3 regions of the Bradyrhizobium sp. NBAIM14 genome follow, and region 2 is predicted to be linked to each of the others. Evidence: predicted binding sites of a transcription regulator. Region 2 holds the regulator's gene; each other region holds the start of a gene.
The links. The regulator PhoB, encoded in region 2, activates phosphate uptake and scavenging genes when phosphate is short. The targets are predictions, from matches to a motif close to TGTCATNNANCTGTCAT.

Region 1 (4,703 bases), on a different contig from region 2:
GCGCAGCATTTCCAGCTCGGCGATGCCGGCTTGGGCCGCCAGCCATTTGAACACCGGCAGCACCGGCAGGCGTGCCAGGTCGATGCCGACACCGAGATGCTTCGGCAGCACGCGCGGGATGTTGTCGGTGAAGCCGCCGCCGGTGATGTGGGCGAGCCCCTTCACCGCCCCGGTCTCGCGGATCGCGCGCAGGCACGATTTCACGTACAGCCTGGTCGGCGTCAGCAGCGCGCCGCCGAGCGTCATCACCGGCGCGAACGGCGCCTGCGCCTCGAAGCCGAGGCCCGACTGCTCGACGATCTTGCGGACCAGCGAGAAGCCGTTGGAATGCACGCCGGACGAAGCGAGACCGATCACGGCATCGCCCGCGGCGATGTCCTTGCGCGGCAACAACGTACCGCGCTCGGCGGCGCCGACGGCAAAGCCGCCGAGATCGTAGTCGCCGTCCTTGTAGAGGCCGGGCATTTCGGCAGTCTCCCCGCCGATCAAAGCGCAGCCGGATTCGCGGCATCCCTCCGCAACGCCCGCGACGATGGCGGCCGTGGCCTCCGGATCGAGCTTGCCGCAGGCGAAATAGTCCAGGAAAAACAGCGGCTCGGCGCCCTGGACCACGAGGTCGTTGACGCTCATGGCGACGAGGTCGATGCCGATGCCGCCATGCAGGCCGGTCTCGATCGCGATCTTGACCTTGGTGCCGACACCGTCGGTCGCGGCCACGAGGACCGGATCCTTGAAGCCGGCCGCCTTGAGGTCGAACAGGCCGCCGAAGCCGCCGATCTCGGCATCGGCGCCCGGCCGCGCGGTGGCGCGCACCATCGGCTTGATCAGGTCGACCAGGCGGTTGCCCGCGTCGATATCGACGCCTGAATCGGCGTAAGTGAGGCCGTTTTTGCGGTCGGTCATGCCCGATTTCCAGTGGGTTTGCGGCTGGTTACGTTGAATTCCGGGGACGCGCAATGGCTCGCATGGCGCTCCCCGCTATACTATGTAGACATATCAACCGGTTCAGCCTGCAACGGGCCGGATTTGAGGTCAGAACCGGTGCCGGGAAGCGCTTTCGTGAGTATTCCGAATATCATTACCTTGGGCCGCATCATGCTGGTCCCGATCATCGTCTGGGCCATCGTGTCGAGCCAAATGGAGGTGGCGTTCGCCGTCTTCCTGATCGCCGGCATCAGCGATGCCGTGGACGGCTTTTTGGCCAAGCGCTTCAACATGACGAGCGAGCTCGGCGCCCTGCTCGATCCGCTCGCCGACAAGGCGCTGCTGGTCTCGATCTACATGGCGCTCGGCATCTGGGGTGCGATCCCGCGCTGGATCGTGATCCTGGTGGTCTCGCGCGACATCATGATTGTCGCCGCCGTGATCGTGTCCTGGTTGTTCGACCGGCCGGTCGAGATGAAGCCGTCGAAAGTGTCCAAGCTCAACACGGTGGCACAAGTGGCATTCGCAGCTTTGGTGCTGGCGGCGCTTGCCTTCGGCTTCAAGCCCGCGCCTTATGATATCATCCTGATGGGTCTCGTCACGGTCTTCACGCTCTCCTCCGTGTCGCTCTATCTCGTCGAGTGGCTGCGGCACATGAGCACGATCGAGGCCAAATGAGCGAGGAAGCAGCCCAGCAAAAGGCCAAGTCCCGCACCATCAAGTCGAATCTCTACAAGCGGGCCGGCGCGCCGGCATGGAGCAGAGCAAGCGTGGCAGGCCGCGTTCATCCCCGACAATTGGCGTTTGCGCTTCCGCATGCGGAGAGCCTCAGCCGGGACAACTTCCTCGAAGGCCCCGCCAATGCGGCCGGTCTAGGCCTCATCGACGGCTGGCCGGAATGGCCGAACCGGATCATGTGGCTGGCGGGCCCGGAAGGAAGCGGCAAGAGCCATCTCGCCGCGATCTGGGCCGAGGAAGCCGGCGCCCGCTCGACCACCGCCAATGCGCTGACCGCGACGGACGTGCCCGGCGCGCTCGCCACCGGCGCGCTGGTGGTCGAGGATCTCAAGGCTGGGGACTTCGACGAGCGTGCCCTGTTTCACCTGATGAACCTCGCCCGCGAGGACGGCGCCTACGTCCTGTTCACCGGCCGCGAGGCGCCGGCCGCGCTTCCGATCGAGCTTCGCGACCTGCGCTCGCGCCTGCGCGCCGTTCCGGCGGTCACGCTGCTGCCGCCCGACGACCAGCTGTTCCGCGGCCTCATCGTCAAGTTCTGCGCCGACCGCCAGCTCAATGTGGACGAGAGCGTGGTCGGCTACCTCGCGACGCGCCTGGAACGGTCCTCGGCCGCCGCCCGGCGGGCCGTCGAGCTGCTCGACAGCGAAGCCCTGCGGCTCGGCCGTCCCGTCACCCGGGCGCTGGCCGCCGAGCTGCTCCGGGACGCCTGACAGGCTCGCAGGCCTCCCCGAAGTCCGCTTGACGCGGTGCAGGGGCGGAACATCAATGTCATCGAAACGTCATCGCTCTAACACATGCTCCCGCCGATTTTTGCGCTTGAGTCGCAATTGGGGTGAACTGGATGGACCGACTTCTGATGGACTCTGCGCAAGCTGTTGAAACGAAAGAGAAAGCCCCGGAAACCGAGAGCCTTCCGGCGATCGCGTCCAGTCCCGAGCGGTTCATCAACCGCGAGCTGTCCTGGCTGCATTTCAACCGCCGCGTCCTGGAGGAATCGGTCAACCCGAGCCACCCCGTGCTGGAGCGGGTGCGATTCCTGTCGATTTCGGCCAATAACCTCGACGAGTTCTTCATGGTTCGCGTCGCCGGCATCAAGGCCCAAGTCCGCGAGGGCATCGCCGAGCGCAGCCCCGACGGCCTGACGCCGTCCGAGCAGCTGGCGCTGATCAACCGCACCGTCTCCCAGCTCGCCTCCGACCAGCAGGCGATCTGGCGCGACCTGCGCGCCACGTTGGCCGAGGTCGGCATCGTGCTGGTCGACGGCAAGGACGTCACAAAGGCGGAACGAACCTGGATCGAGGACTACTTCCTCCACAACGTGTTCCCTCTCCTGACCCCGCTGGCGATCGATCCGGCCCACCCCTTCCCGTTCATTCCGAGCCTCGGCTTCACCATCGCGCTGCAGCTCACGCGCGCCGCCGACGGCAAGCAGATGAACGCGCTGATCCGCATGCCCGGCAAGATCGACCGCTTCATCCGCCTGCCGGCGGATGGCACGGTGCGCCTGATCTCGCTGGAGCAGGCCACCGCCCTGTTCATCAACCGCCTGTTCCCCGGCTACAATCTGCACGGCCAAGGCGCCTTCCGGATCATCCGCGACTCCGAGCTCGAAATCGAGGAGGAGGCCGAAGATCTCGTCCGCCTGTTCGAGACCGCGCTGAAGCGCCGCCGCCGCGGATCGGTGATCCGGCTCGAGATCGACGCCAAGATGCCGGAGCAGCTGCGCAGCTTCGTGCAGCACGCGCTCTCCGCCGCCGACGACGAGATCTTCCTGGTCGACGGCGTGCAGGCGATGAACGAGCTCTCGCAGCTCACCCGCCTCGACCGGCCCGACCTCGAATTCACCCCTTACGTGCCGCGCCACCCCGAACGCGTGCGCGAGCATGGCGGCGACATCTTCGCCGCGATCCGGCAGAAGGACCTGATCGTCCACCATCCCTACGAGTCGTTCGACGTGGTGGTGCAATTCCTGCAGCAGGCCACGCGCGACCCCGACGTCGTTGCGATCAAGCAGACGCTCTACCGCACCTCCAACAATTCACCGATCGTGCGCGCCCTGGCCGAAGCGGCCGAAGCCGGCAAATCAGTCACCGCGCTGATCGAGCTGAAAGCGCGGTTCGACGAAGAAGCCAACATCCGCTGGGCACGCGATCTCGAACGCGCCGGCGTGCAGGTCGTCTACGGCTTCCTCGAATTGAAGACGCACGCGAAGCTCTCGATGGTGGTGCGCCGCGAGGGCGGCAGCCTGACGACCTACGTCCATACCGGCACCGGCAATTATCACCCGGTCACCGCGCGCATCTACACCGATCTCTCCTACTTCACCTCGGACCCGACGATCGGCCGCGATGCCGCGCGCGTGTTCAATTTCATCACCGGCTATGCCGCGCCGAGCGATCTGGAAAAAATGGCGGTGTCGCCGCTGACCTTGCGCAAGCGCATCATCGAGCACATCCAGGGCGAGACCGCACATGCGCGGCATGGCCGTCCCGGCGCGGTCTGGATGAAGATGAACGCGCTGGTCGATCCCGACATCATCGACGCGCTCTACGAGGCCTCGCAGGCCGGTGTCCAGGTCGAGCTCGTGGTGCGCGGCATCTGCTGCCTCAGGCCCGGCATTCCCGGTCTGTCGGAGAACATCCGCGTCAAGTCGATCATCGGCCGCTTCCTGGAACATGGCCGAATCTACTGCTTCGGCATGGGCCAGGGACTGCCGAGCGCGAAAGCGGCTGTGTATATCTCGTCCGCCGACATGATGCCGCGCAACCTCGACCGCCGCGTCGAGGTGCTGTGTCCGCTGCAAAATCCGACGGTGCATCAGCAGGTTCTCGAACAGATCATGGTCGCGAACCTGAAGGACAATGAGCAGAGCTGGCAGTTGTTGCCGGATGGGTCTTCAACGCGTATGAAGACCGCGAAGGGCGAGGAGCCTTTCAACGTCCACAACTACTTCATGACGAATCCGAGTCTGTCTGGCCGTGGAAAGTCGCTCAAGGAATCCTCGCCGCGTCGTCTCACGCGCCGGAACGAACGTCATCAAT
Region 2 (4,703 bases):
CGCCCGCGTCGCCGGCGAGACCGCGCCGCTGTTGTTCACGGCACTGTCGAACCAGTTCTTCAGCCTCGGCCTGAACAAGACGATGGCGAACCTGCCTGTCACCATCAACAACTTCGTGCAGAGCCCCTACGAGTATTGGAAGCAACTCGCCTGGAGCGGTGCGCTGTTGATCACCCTGACCGTGCTTGCCCTTAACATTGGCGCGCGCATCCTTGGCGCCGAGAGGACTGCAAAATGAGTGAAATGTCTGTTTCCGTCAGCGCACCGTCCGTTCATCCCGGCTCGCAGCCCCTGCCCGAGGCGCCCGCCAAGGTCACGGCGCGCAACCTCAACTTCTACTACGGCGACCACCACGCGCTGAAGAACATCAACCTGGCGCTCGGCACCAACCGCGTCACGGCGTTCATCGGCCCGTCCGGCTGCGGCAAGTCCACCCTGCTGCGCATCTTCAACCGGATGTACGACCTCTATCCGGGCCAGCGCGCCGACGGTCAGCTGTTACTCGACCATACCAACATCCTCGACCCCAAGCTCGACCTCAACCTGCTCCGCGCCCGGGTCGGCATGGTGTTCCAGAAGCCGACGCCGTTCCCGATGACGATCTACGAGAACATCGCCTTCGGCATTCGTCTCTATGAGAAGATCTCCAAGTCCGAGATGGACGACCGCGTCGAGAAGGCGCTGCGCGGTGGCGCGCTGTGGAACGAGGTCAAGGACAAGCTCAATGCCTCCGGCCTGTCGCTCTCCGGCGGCCAGCAGCAGCGTCTCTGCATCGCCCGCACCGTCGCGGTGCGGCCCGAGGTGATCCTGTTTGACGAGCCCTGCTCGGCGCTCGACCCGATCTCGACCGCCAAGGTCGAGGAGCTGATCCAGGAATTGTCCGAGAACTACACGATCGCGATCGTCACCCACAACATGCAGCAGGCGGCGCGCGTTTCCGACAAGACCGCCTTCATGTATCTCGGCGAGTTGATCGAGTTCGACGACACCAGCAAGATCTTCACGTCGCCGAGCGATCGGCGCACGCAGGATTACATCACCGGCCGGTTCGGCTGAGGAGACGGAACATGGGTTCTGAACATACCGTAAAGGCTTTCGACAGCGACCTTCAGGAGCTCACCCGCCTGGTCGCCGAGATGGGCGGCATCGCCGAGCGCATGATCGTCGATTCCGTCGACGCGCTGATCCGCCGCGACGTCGCGCTCGGCCAGCGCGTCGTCGCCACCGACGTCGAGCTCGACGCGCTGCAGAAGCGCATCGAGGAGCGCGCCGTGCTCACCATCGCCCGCCGCCAGCCGATGGCCGTCGACCTGCGCGAGATCGTCGGCGCGATGCGCGTTGCGACCGATCTCGAGCGCATCGGCGATCTCGCCAAGAACATGGGCAAGCGCGTCGCGGCGCTGGAGACGGATTTCCATCCGCTCAAGCTGTTCCGCGGCCTGGAGCACATGACCGACCTCGTGCAGCAGCAGGTCAAGTCGGTGCTGGACGCCTATGCCGCGCACGACCTGCCGGCGGCGATGGCGGTGTGGAAGGGCGACGAAGAAGTCGACGCCATCTGCACCTCGCTGTTCCGCGAGCTCCTCACCTACATGATGGAGGATCCGCGCAACATCTCGTTCTGCATCCACCTGATGTTCTGTGCCAAGAACATCGAGCGGATCGGCGACCACGCCACCAACATCGCCGAGACCGTGTTCTACATGATCGAGGGCCAGGCGATCACCGACAAGCGGCCGAAGGGCGACATGACGACCTTCGCCACGACGGTGCCGAACACCTGACGACTTAAGGAGCTACGACCACATGGGCGCACGCATTATGGTGGTTGAGGACGAGGAAGCTCTCACCGAGCTTCTTCGCTACAACCTCGAAGGCGACGGCTATGACGTCGAGACGGTGATGCGCGGCGATGACGCCGACACCCGCCTCAAGGAGCACATTCCCGATCTGATCGTGCTCGACTGGATGCTGCCGGGCCTGTCGGGCATCGAGCTGTGCCGGCGGCTTCGGACCCGGCCCGAGACCAAACAGCTGCCGATCATCATGCTCACCGCGCGCGGGGAGGAGAGCGAGCGGGTGCGCGGGCTTGCCACCGGCGCGGATGATTACATCGTCAAGCCGTTCTCGGTGCCGGAACTGCTCGCGCGCGTGAAGGGCTTGCTCAGGCGCGCGAGCCCCGAGCGCCTCGCCACCGTGCTCGCCTATGGCGATATCGAGCTCGACCGCGACAAGCGCCGCGTGGCGCGCTCGGGCCGGCCGATCGATCTCGGTCCGACCGAATATCGCCTGCTGGAGTTCTTCCTGGAGCATCCCGGCCGCGTGTTCTCGCGCGAGCAGCTGCTCGACAGCGTCTGGGGCCGCGACATCTACATCGACGAGCGCACCGTCGACGTCCATATCGGCCGCCTGCGCAAGCTGCTCAACCTTGGCCGCGAGCAGGACCCGATCCGCACCGTCCGCGGCGCCGGCTACGCGCTGGACGATCGCTTCGCGAAGGCTGAGCAGACGTAAGATCGGGCGAGTTGTTGGTTCTCGGCCGCGGCAACAATCTCGGTCGTGATCCCGGGGCGCGCGCAGCGCGAGCCCGGGATCTCAGCGCGAGCGCGCGCGCTCGTCGCGATCAGCCACAGGACGTGGTTTGGCGAAGACTCGGAGTGACCATCTCGCGCAACGATTGCGTTATGGATCCCCGCCTTCGCGGGGATGACACCGGAGTGATTGGGAGCCGTCATCGTGTGACGGCTGCAGCCTTGGCGATCAAGCTTGGCGATCAAAGCTTGGCGATCAGGAAATTCCGCAACCTCACCGCGTGCCCGGTTTCGGTGCTGCGCGACGGCGATCCGCTGCAGGCTGATAGGCCACGCGCGAATGCTGGGCACAATAGGGCAGGCCGGAGAGCGCCTTGCCGCCGCAGAAGAAGAAATCCGGGCTCGAGGGATCGCCGACCGGCCAGTGGCAGGTCGCCTCGTTCAATTCCAGCAGCGACAGCCGCTGGCTCATCGGCACCACGTTGTCGTAGGTAACCGGCTCGGCTTCCAACTCGACCTCGAAGGCCTGCGCCAGCGCGGTGTTGCCGCGCGCGACGGGGCGGGTCACCCGCATCATATGCTGCGCGGGCCGTGCCTTGCGCGGCCGCGGCGCTGCCGATGAAGGGCTCTTGGCGCGGCCGGACAGGCCGAGCCGGTGCACCTTGCCGATCACGGCATTGCGGGTCACATTGCCGAGCTCCGCCGCGATCTGGCTGGCCGAAAGTCCGGCCTCCCAGAGCTTCTTCAGCTGCTCGACGCGATCATCGGACCAGGTCAAAACCGTCATTGCACCCTTTCCCTCGCTGCGCGCCTGCCATCCTGGGGCCTTCGCAGCGAATGCTTTAGCCTTGAAAAACCCGTGCCGTCAGAATCCCTTAAGGCTCGCCGGGCGCGCTCAAGACGCCCGAACGTTTACGCCGGTACATGAGGACTTCTGGGATCAGAACTGCTGCACGAGATGTCGTATCTGACAGTCCAAACGCTACAATATGGCGTGACTCCCGCGCAAGAGTCCGCCGACTCGCTTCCACATGTTCCGTGGTGAAAAACCCGCAAAATCGGCACCGCAAGACTACGGAATCAGCGTTTCGCGAGGCTTTCCGGGCGGCATTGACACCCGTCTTGCCAGGCATAAGATAGTGCCACGTGCCGCCCTTAAAAGGCGGCACGTTTCGTTTTCCGGGGCCGGTCGATGGTGCGTCGCGCAATGCATGCCTCACACCGTCCGCAACATTCAAGTGACGTCATGACTAACAGCGCAGCGCCGCATTTGCTCCCCGTTTTCGCCAGGGCCGACCTCGGTTTCGAGCGCGGCGAAGGCTGCTGGCTGATCGCGACCAACGGCGATCGCTATCTCGATTTCACCTCGGGTGTTGCGGTGAATGCGCTCGGCCATGTCCATCCCGCGCTGGTCAAGGCATTGCAGGAGCAGGCGACCAAGCTCTGGCACATGTCGAATCTGTTCCAGAGCCCTGACGGCGAGAAGCTCGCAAGCCGCCTCTGCAATGAGAGCTTTGCGGACTTCGTGTTCTTCTGCAATTCCGGCGCCGAGGCGCTGGAAGGCGTGATCAAGCTGGTGCGCCACCATCACTTCTCCAAGGGGCATCCGGAGCGTTACCGCATGATCACCTTCGAGGGTGCCTTCCATGGCCGCACGCTGGCGACGCTCGCCGCCACCGGCTCTGCGAAATATCTCGAGGGCTTCGGTCCGCCGATGGACGGCTTCGATCAGGTGCCGCACGGCGACCTCGACGCCGTGAAGAAGGCGAGTGGTCCGCACACCGCCGGCATTCTCATCGAGCCGATCCAGGGCGAGGGTGGCGTTCGTTCTGCACCTCACGCCTTCCTGAGGGCGCTGCGCGAACTCTGTAACGAGCGCGGCCTGTTGCTCGCCTTCGACGAGGTGCAGACCGGCATGGGCCGCACCGGCGAGCTCTTTGCCTACAAGCGCACCGGCGTCACACCGGATGCGATGTCGCTCGCCAAGGCGCTCGGCGGCGGCTTTCCGATCGGCGCGGTGCTGGCGACCGCGGACGCGGCGGCCGGCATGGGGCCCGGCTCGCACGGCTCCACCTTCGGCGGCAATCCGCTCGCGATCTCGGCTGCCAACGCCGTGCTCGATGTCATGCTCAAGCCCGGCTTCTTCGACCACGTGCAGAAGATGTCGCTGCT
Region 3 (4,703 bases), on a different contig from region 2:
CCCAGGCCTGAGCCAGAGGCACCACGCCATCGGCGGCCAGGCGGAACGCGGCGAGCAGCTGCGCGGGATAATAATAGTCAGACGCCAGCACCGAGCAGAGCCCCTTGGCGATCATGTCGGAGGCCCTGGTCCAGCCGGTGTGGCTGCCGCCGCGCACGACGTTCGGCGCGCCATAGACGATGGCATCGCCGTGGCTGGCCGCAGCCTGCGCCGTCTCCTCGTTGATCGGAAACTCCGCGATCAAGGCGCCGAGCTCGCGAAAGTCCCGGCGCATCGCCGGGCTCGAATCGTCGTGCGAGAGCATCCGCACCTCGGCCCCGCGGGCCGCGGCGGCCAGGCGTGACACCGAGGCGGGCACCTCGTCGGCGCGCGAGACCACGCGCTCGACCAGCCGGTCGAATTCTTCACTCGACAGACCGGTGCGCTCCACCATGCGGTTGCGCTTGCGTGGGTTGGAGATGTCGGCAACGACGCCGTCCATATGATCGTTGAAGGCGAACAGGTCGACGCGGCCCTCGCTGAGCCACTGTGCGATCTCCGCTTCGGCATCGAGATTGAAGGTCTCGTGCCGCAGGTGGAAGCGGGTGTCGGCAGCGAACTGCGGACGCTGCCGCTCGATCGCCTCCATCAGGCCGCGCGCATTGTCGGCGCTTCGCAGGCCCGGCTCCCACGAGCAGGTCGTGGCGTGAAACACGGTGGTGATGCCGTTGCTGATCGCCTGGCGGTCGCTGTCGGCGAGCGCGACGTCGATCGGAAAGTCGACGCCGGCGCGCGGCATCATCTGCCGCTCGAAGGCATCGCCATGCAGATCGACGATGCCGGGCAGCACCAGCAGGTCACGGGCATCCAGTGCCAGCCGCGCCCGGCCGCGAGAAGCATCGACCTCTGCAATGTCTGTTCCGGAGACGAGAAGAGAGGTTTCGACGAGCTCGGCGCCGATCAGGGCCCGGCCGCCTTCGATGAATATGTCTGTCACGCGACCGCGCTTCGTTTGCTGGCAGGAGAATTGGCGAGTGAGCTCGCTTTTGCTTCGTATGCCGAGAGGAAATCTTCAATCCCGAGCTTGCGGAAATTGGGCAGCGCCTCGCGCAACTTGTCGTGATCCCAGTCCCACCAAGCAAGCCTTGCAAGCCGTCCGGCGATCTCCTCCGAGAATCGCCGCCGCACGATGCGGGCCGGATTGCCGGCGACGATGCTGTAGGCCGGCACGTCCTTGGTGACGATCGCGCCGGCGGCGATCACCGCGCCGGTGCCGATGTTGCGGCCCGGCAGCACGATCGCGCCATGGCCGATCCAGACGTCATGGCCGATATGAACGTGATGCCGGCGGCGCCAGTCGAAGAACTCGAGATCGTCGCTCTCACCTTCGAAATAGGCGCTGGATCGGTAAGTGAAATGCGCCTGAGTGGCGCGATGCATCGGATGGTTGCCGGGATTGATGCGGGTCATCGCCGCGATCGAGCAGAACTTTCCGATGGTGGCGTAGGTGATCTGCGCATCGTTCACGACATAGGAATAATCGCCCATCGCGACTTCATGCAGGATCGTGCGCGCGCCGACTTCGGTGTAGGCGCCAAGCCTGGTCTCATGCAGCTTGGCCGAGGGATCGACGGTCGGCTGAACCGAAAGAGCTTTGGCCATGTTGCATCCGAAGTGCGAGGGCGGGAGTCTTTCTTCGAGCGGCCGGATGACGGTGTCGTGACAATGAGATGACAGGGGATGACGTGCGTAGGATGGCCGCACTGCAGCAGCCTTGTCACACAAGTGTTAACCACGGGCGTTAGCGGTTGGCTCCAGCTACTCTGGAGCCCCTCGATGCTGGTGGTTGAAGGTCTGACGTGTCGCTTCGGCGCGAAGGCCGCTGTGGACGATGCTTCGTTTCAAGTTTCCCCTGGCGGCTTCGTCGGGGTGATCGGGCGATCCGGCGCCGGCAAGTCGACATTGCTGCGGTCCATCAACCGCCTCACCGAGCCCTCCGAAGGCCGCATCCTGTTCGAAGGCGTCGACGTCACCGCGCTGCGCGGCAAGGAGCTGCGGCAGTGGCGTGCGCGGTCGGCGATGATTTTTCAGCAGTTCAACCTCGTCGGCCGGCTCGACGTCCTCACCAATGTGCTGATGGGGCGGCTGTCGACGGTGCCGACATGGCGGTCGCTGCTGCAGCTTTGGCCCGAAGAAGACAAGGCCATCGCGATGTCGGCGCTCGAGCAGTTCGACATGGCTGCCATCGCGGCCCAGCGCGCCGAGCAGCTCTCGGGCGGTCAGCAGCAGCGCGTGGCGATCGCGCGGGCGCTGGTTCAGCAGCCCGACATTATCCTTGCCGACGAGCCGATCGCCTCGCTCGATCCCCGCAACACCAAGATCGTGATGGATGCGCTTCTGCGCATCAACAAGCATTTCGGTATCACCGTGCTCTGCAACCTGCATTCGCTCGATCTCGCCCGCAGCTATTGCGACCGCCTGATCGGGATGGCCGCGGGGCGGGTGGTGTTCGACGGCGCGCCGGCGGCCTTGACCGATCATATCGCGCGCGAGCTGTACGATCTCGAGGCGAATGAAGTCATGGATGTTGCGCCCGCGGATGCATCGGTCGGCACGGCAGTTCCTGCCCTCCGCACGGTTGCCGTGGCCTGATCGCTGCTTCTTTAAATCGAGCCTGGTCGTAGAGCCGGAACTCGACAGTTTCATAACCTTGAAATGGGAGACGTCATGATAGACCGTCGTACGATCGTTGCCGCTGCGGCGGCCCTGGCATTTTCAGTTTCAGCCGCTGCGGCGCAGGACTGGAAGGCAAAATATCCTGAGTTGATCTTCGCAAAAGTCCCCGACGAGAATGCCTCCGGCACCACCAACCGCTGGACGCCTCTGACGGAGTACCTGTCCCGCGAGCTTGGAACCAAGGTCACGCTGCGCATCGCCAACGACTACGCCGCGGTGATCGAAGGTCAGCGTGCAGGAAACATTCACATTGCGATGTACGGCCCGGCGTCCTACGCGCGTGCCTACATCATTGGCGCGAAGGTCGAACCGTTCGCGATCGAGGTGAACGGCGACGGCACCAAAGGCTATTACTCGGTTCTCTATGTCAAAAGCGATTCGAGCTACAAGGACATTAAGGACCTGCAAGGCAAGAACCTCTGCCTCGTCGATCCCAATTCGACTTCCGGCAACAACGTGCCGCGTTTCGCGATGAACAAGATGGGCATCGACCCGGAAAAGTTCTTCGCCAAGGTGGTCTATTCGGGGAGCCATGAAAACGCGGTGATCGGGCTTTCCCAGGGCACCTGCGACGCGGCGTTCAACTGGTGGAACGACGAGAAGGAATCGAACCTGCTCCGGATGGAACGGAAGGGCATGGCGAAGGCCGCTGATTTCAAGATCATCATGAAGTCCGAGCAGATCGTGAACTCGCCGATGGCCTATCTCAGCAGCCTGCCTGACGACCTCAAGGCGGCGATCAAGAAAGCAGTGCTGGAAATTGCGGTGAAGGACAAGGCGGCTTTCGACAAGATTTACGAGGGGAAGCAATTGCCCTACGTCGAGGTCGACCACAAGGCGTATGACGCCGTGATCGAACTGACCAAGTTTGTCGACAGCATTCGCAAGCAGAAATCCTGAGGGAAACGAAGCGTTGGACAAGTCGGGCAGATCGCAAGATCTGCCCGTCGGCTCTCGCGAACATCCCATGCGAACAGCAGTTCCCGAATTTCCGGAAGCCAGGCTGCGTGAGCTTGGCGATCGCTATGCGGCCGCAATTGCCGCCAAGCGCCGCCGCGTATGGCTCGGTGCCGCCGTCCTGATCGCCGTTGCCATTGCCGCGGGCTGGATGGGCGAGGTCAGTCTCGGAAATTTTGTCGAGAATTTCTGGCGCTTCCCGGCCTATTTCCTCAGCATCGCACCCAAATTTTCGTTCGCGACCGCATGGAGCGATTTGGCGGAGTGGCTGTGGGGATTGCCGCGCTGGGCACGGCTTCTCGGGGATACGTTGCTGATAGCCTATATGGGCACCCTCTCGGGTGCGCTGTGCGGTTTTGCGCTTTGCTTCCTCGCCTCGGCCAATCTCGTGAAATCAGGAACGACTGTTTTCGTCACCCGGCGCGTTCTGGAGTTTTTCAGGACCGTGCCGGAGATCGTGTTTGCCCTGATCTTCGTGCTGGCCTTTGGTCTCGGGCCGCTGCCGGGCGTTCTGGCGATTGCAATCCATACCGCCGGAGCGTTGGGCAAGCAATTCGCCGAGGTTGTCGAGAACATCGACAGCAAGCCGGTCGAAGGGGTGGCGGCAAGCGGGGGCAGCTGGGTTCAGGTTGTTCGGTTCGGCGCGTTGCCTCAGGTCCTCTCGAACTTCGTGAGCTATGCCTTGCTCAGGTTCGAGATCAACGTGCGTGGCGCGGCCGTGATGGGCTTCGTCGGCGCCGGCGGGATCGGCCAGGATCTGATCGAGGCGGTTCGCAAGTTCTACTTCACCGACGTCAGCGCCATCCTGCTGCTCATCGTCCTTACCGTCATGTTGATCGACTTCCTGACGGAACGGTTGCGACACCGCCTGCTCGGGCTGGAGGGAAGCACCCGATGAGCTCCTTCAGTTTTGAAAACCGGGCCGGCATTGCCCATCGGTATCCCGACGTCTTCCGGACCGATTGGTGGCAGCGGGGAAGGATCGCAATACTCGTCGGCGGGACGGTCGGGCTGTTCCTGTTCGGGATCGT

Region 1: the regulator PhoB is predicted to act here: its motif matches at 2,429-2,445, upstream of I6F28_RS15675 (RNA degradosome polyphosphate kinase).
Region 3: the regulator PhoB is predicted to act here: its motif matches at 1,699-1,715, upstream of phnC (phosphonate ABC transporter ATP-binding protein).

Annotation. Positions count from the first base shown of each region.
Region 1 covers NZ_JADYVQ010000005.1:275,985-280,687, reverse strand. The annotation lists gene purM (phosphoribosylformylglycinamidine cyclo-ligase) at 1-903, opposite strand, end outside; gene I6F28_RS15685 (CDP-alcohol phosphatidyltransferase family protein) at 1,060-1,602, shown strand; gene I6F28_RS15680 (P-loop NTPase family protein) at 1,695-2,372, shown strand; gene I6F28_RS15675 (RNA degradosome polyphosphate kinase) at 2,519-4,703, shown strand, end outside.
Region 2 covers NZ_JADYVQ010000010.1:13,279-17,981, reverse strand. The annotation lists gene pstA (phosphate ABC transporter permease PstA) at 1-238, shown strand, start outside; gene pstB (phosphate ABC transporter ATP-binding protein PstB) at 235-1,056, shown strand; gene phoU (phosphate signaling complex protein PhoU) at 1,068-1,784, shown strand; gene phoB (phosphate regulon transcriptional regulator PhoB) at 1,807-2,514, shown strand; gene I6F28_RS22575 (GcrA family cell cycle regulator) at 2,806-3,318, opposite strand; gene I6F28_RS22570 (aspartate aminotransferase family protein) at 3,778-4,703, shown strand, end outside.
Region 3 covers NZ_JADYVQ010000007.1:184,754-189,456, reverse strand. The annotation lists gene I6F28_RS19625 (alpha-D-ribose 1-methylphosphonate 5-triphosphate diphosphatase) at 1-976, opposite strand, end outside; gene I6F28_RS19620 (LbetaH domain-containing protein) at 973-1,641, opposite strand; gene phnC (phosphonate ABC transporter ATP-binding protein) at 1,816-2,631, shown strand; gene phnD (phosphonate ABC transporter substrate-binding protein) at 2,707-3,615, shown strand; gene phnE (phosphonate ABC transporter, permease protein PhnE) at 3,683-4,570, shown strand; gene phnE (phosphonate ABC transporter, permease protein PhnE) at 4,567-4,703, shown strand, end outside.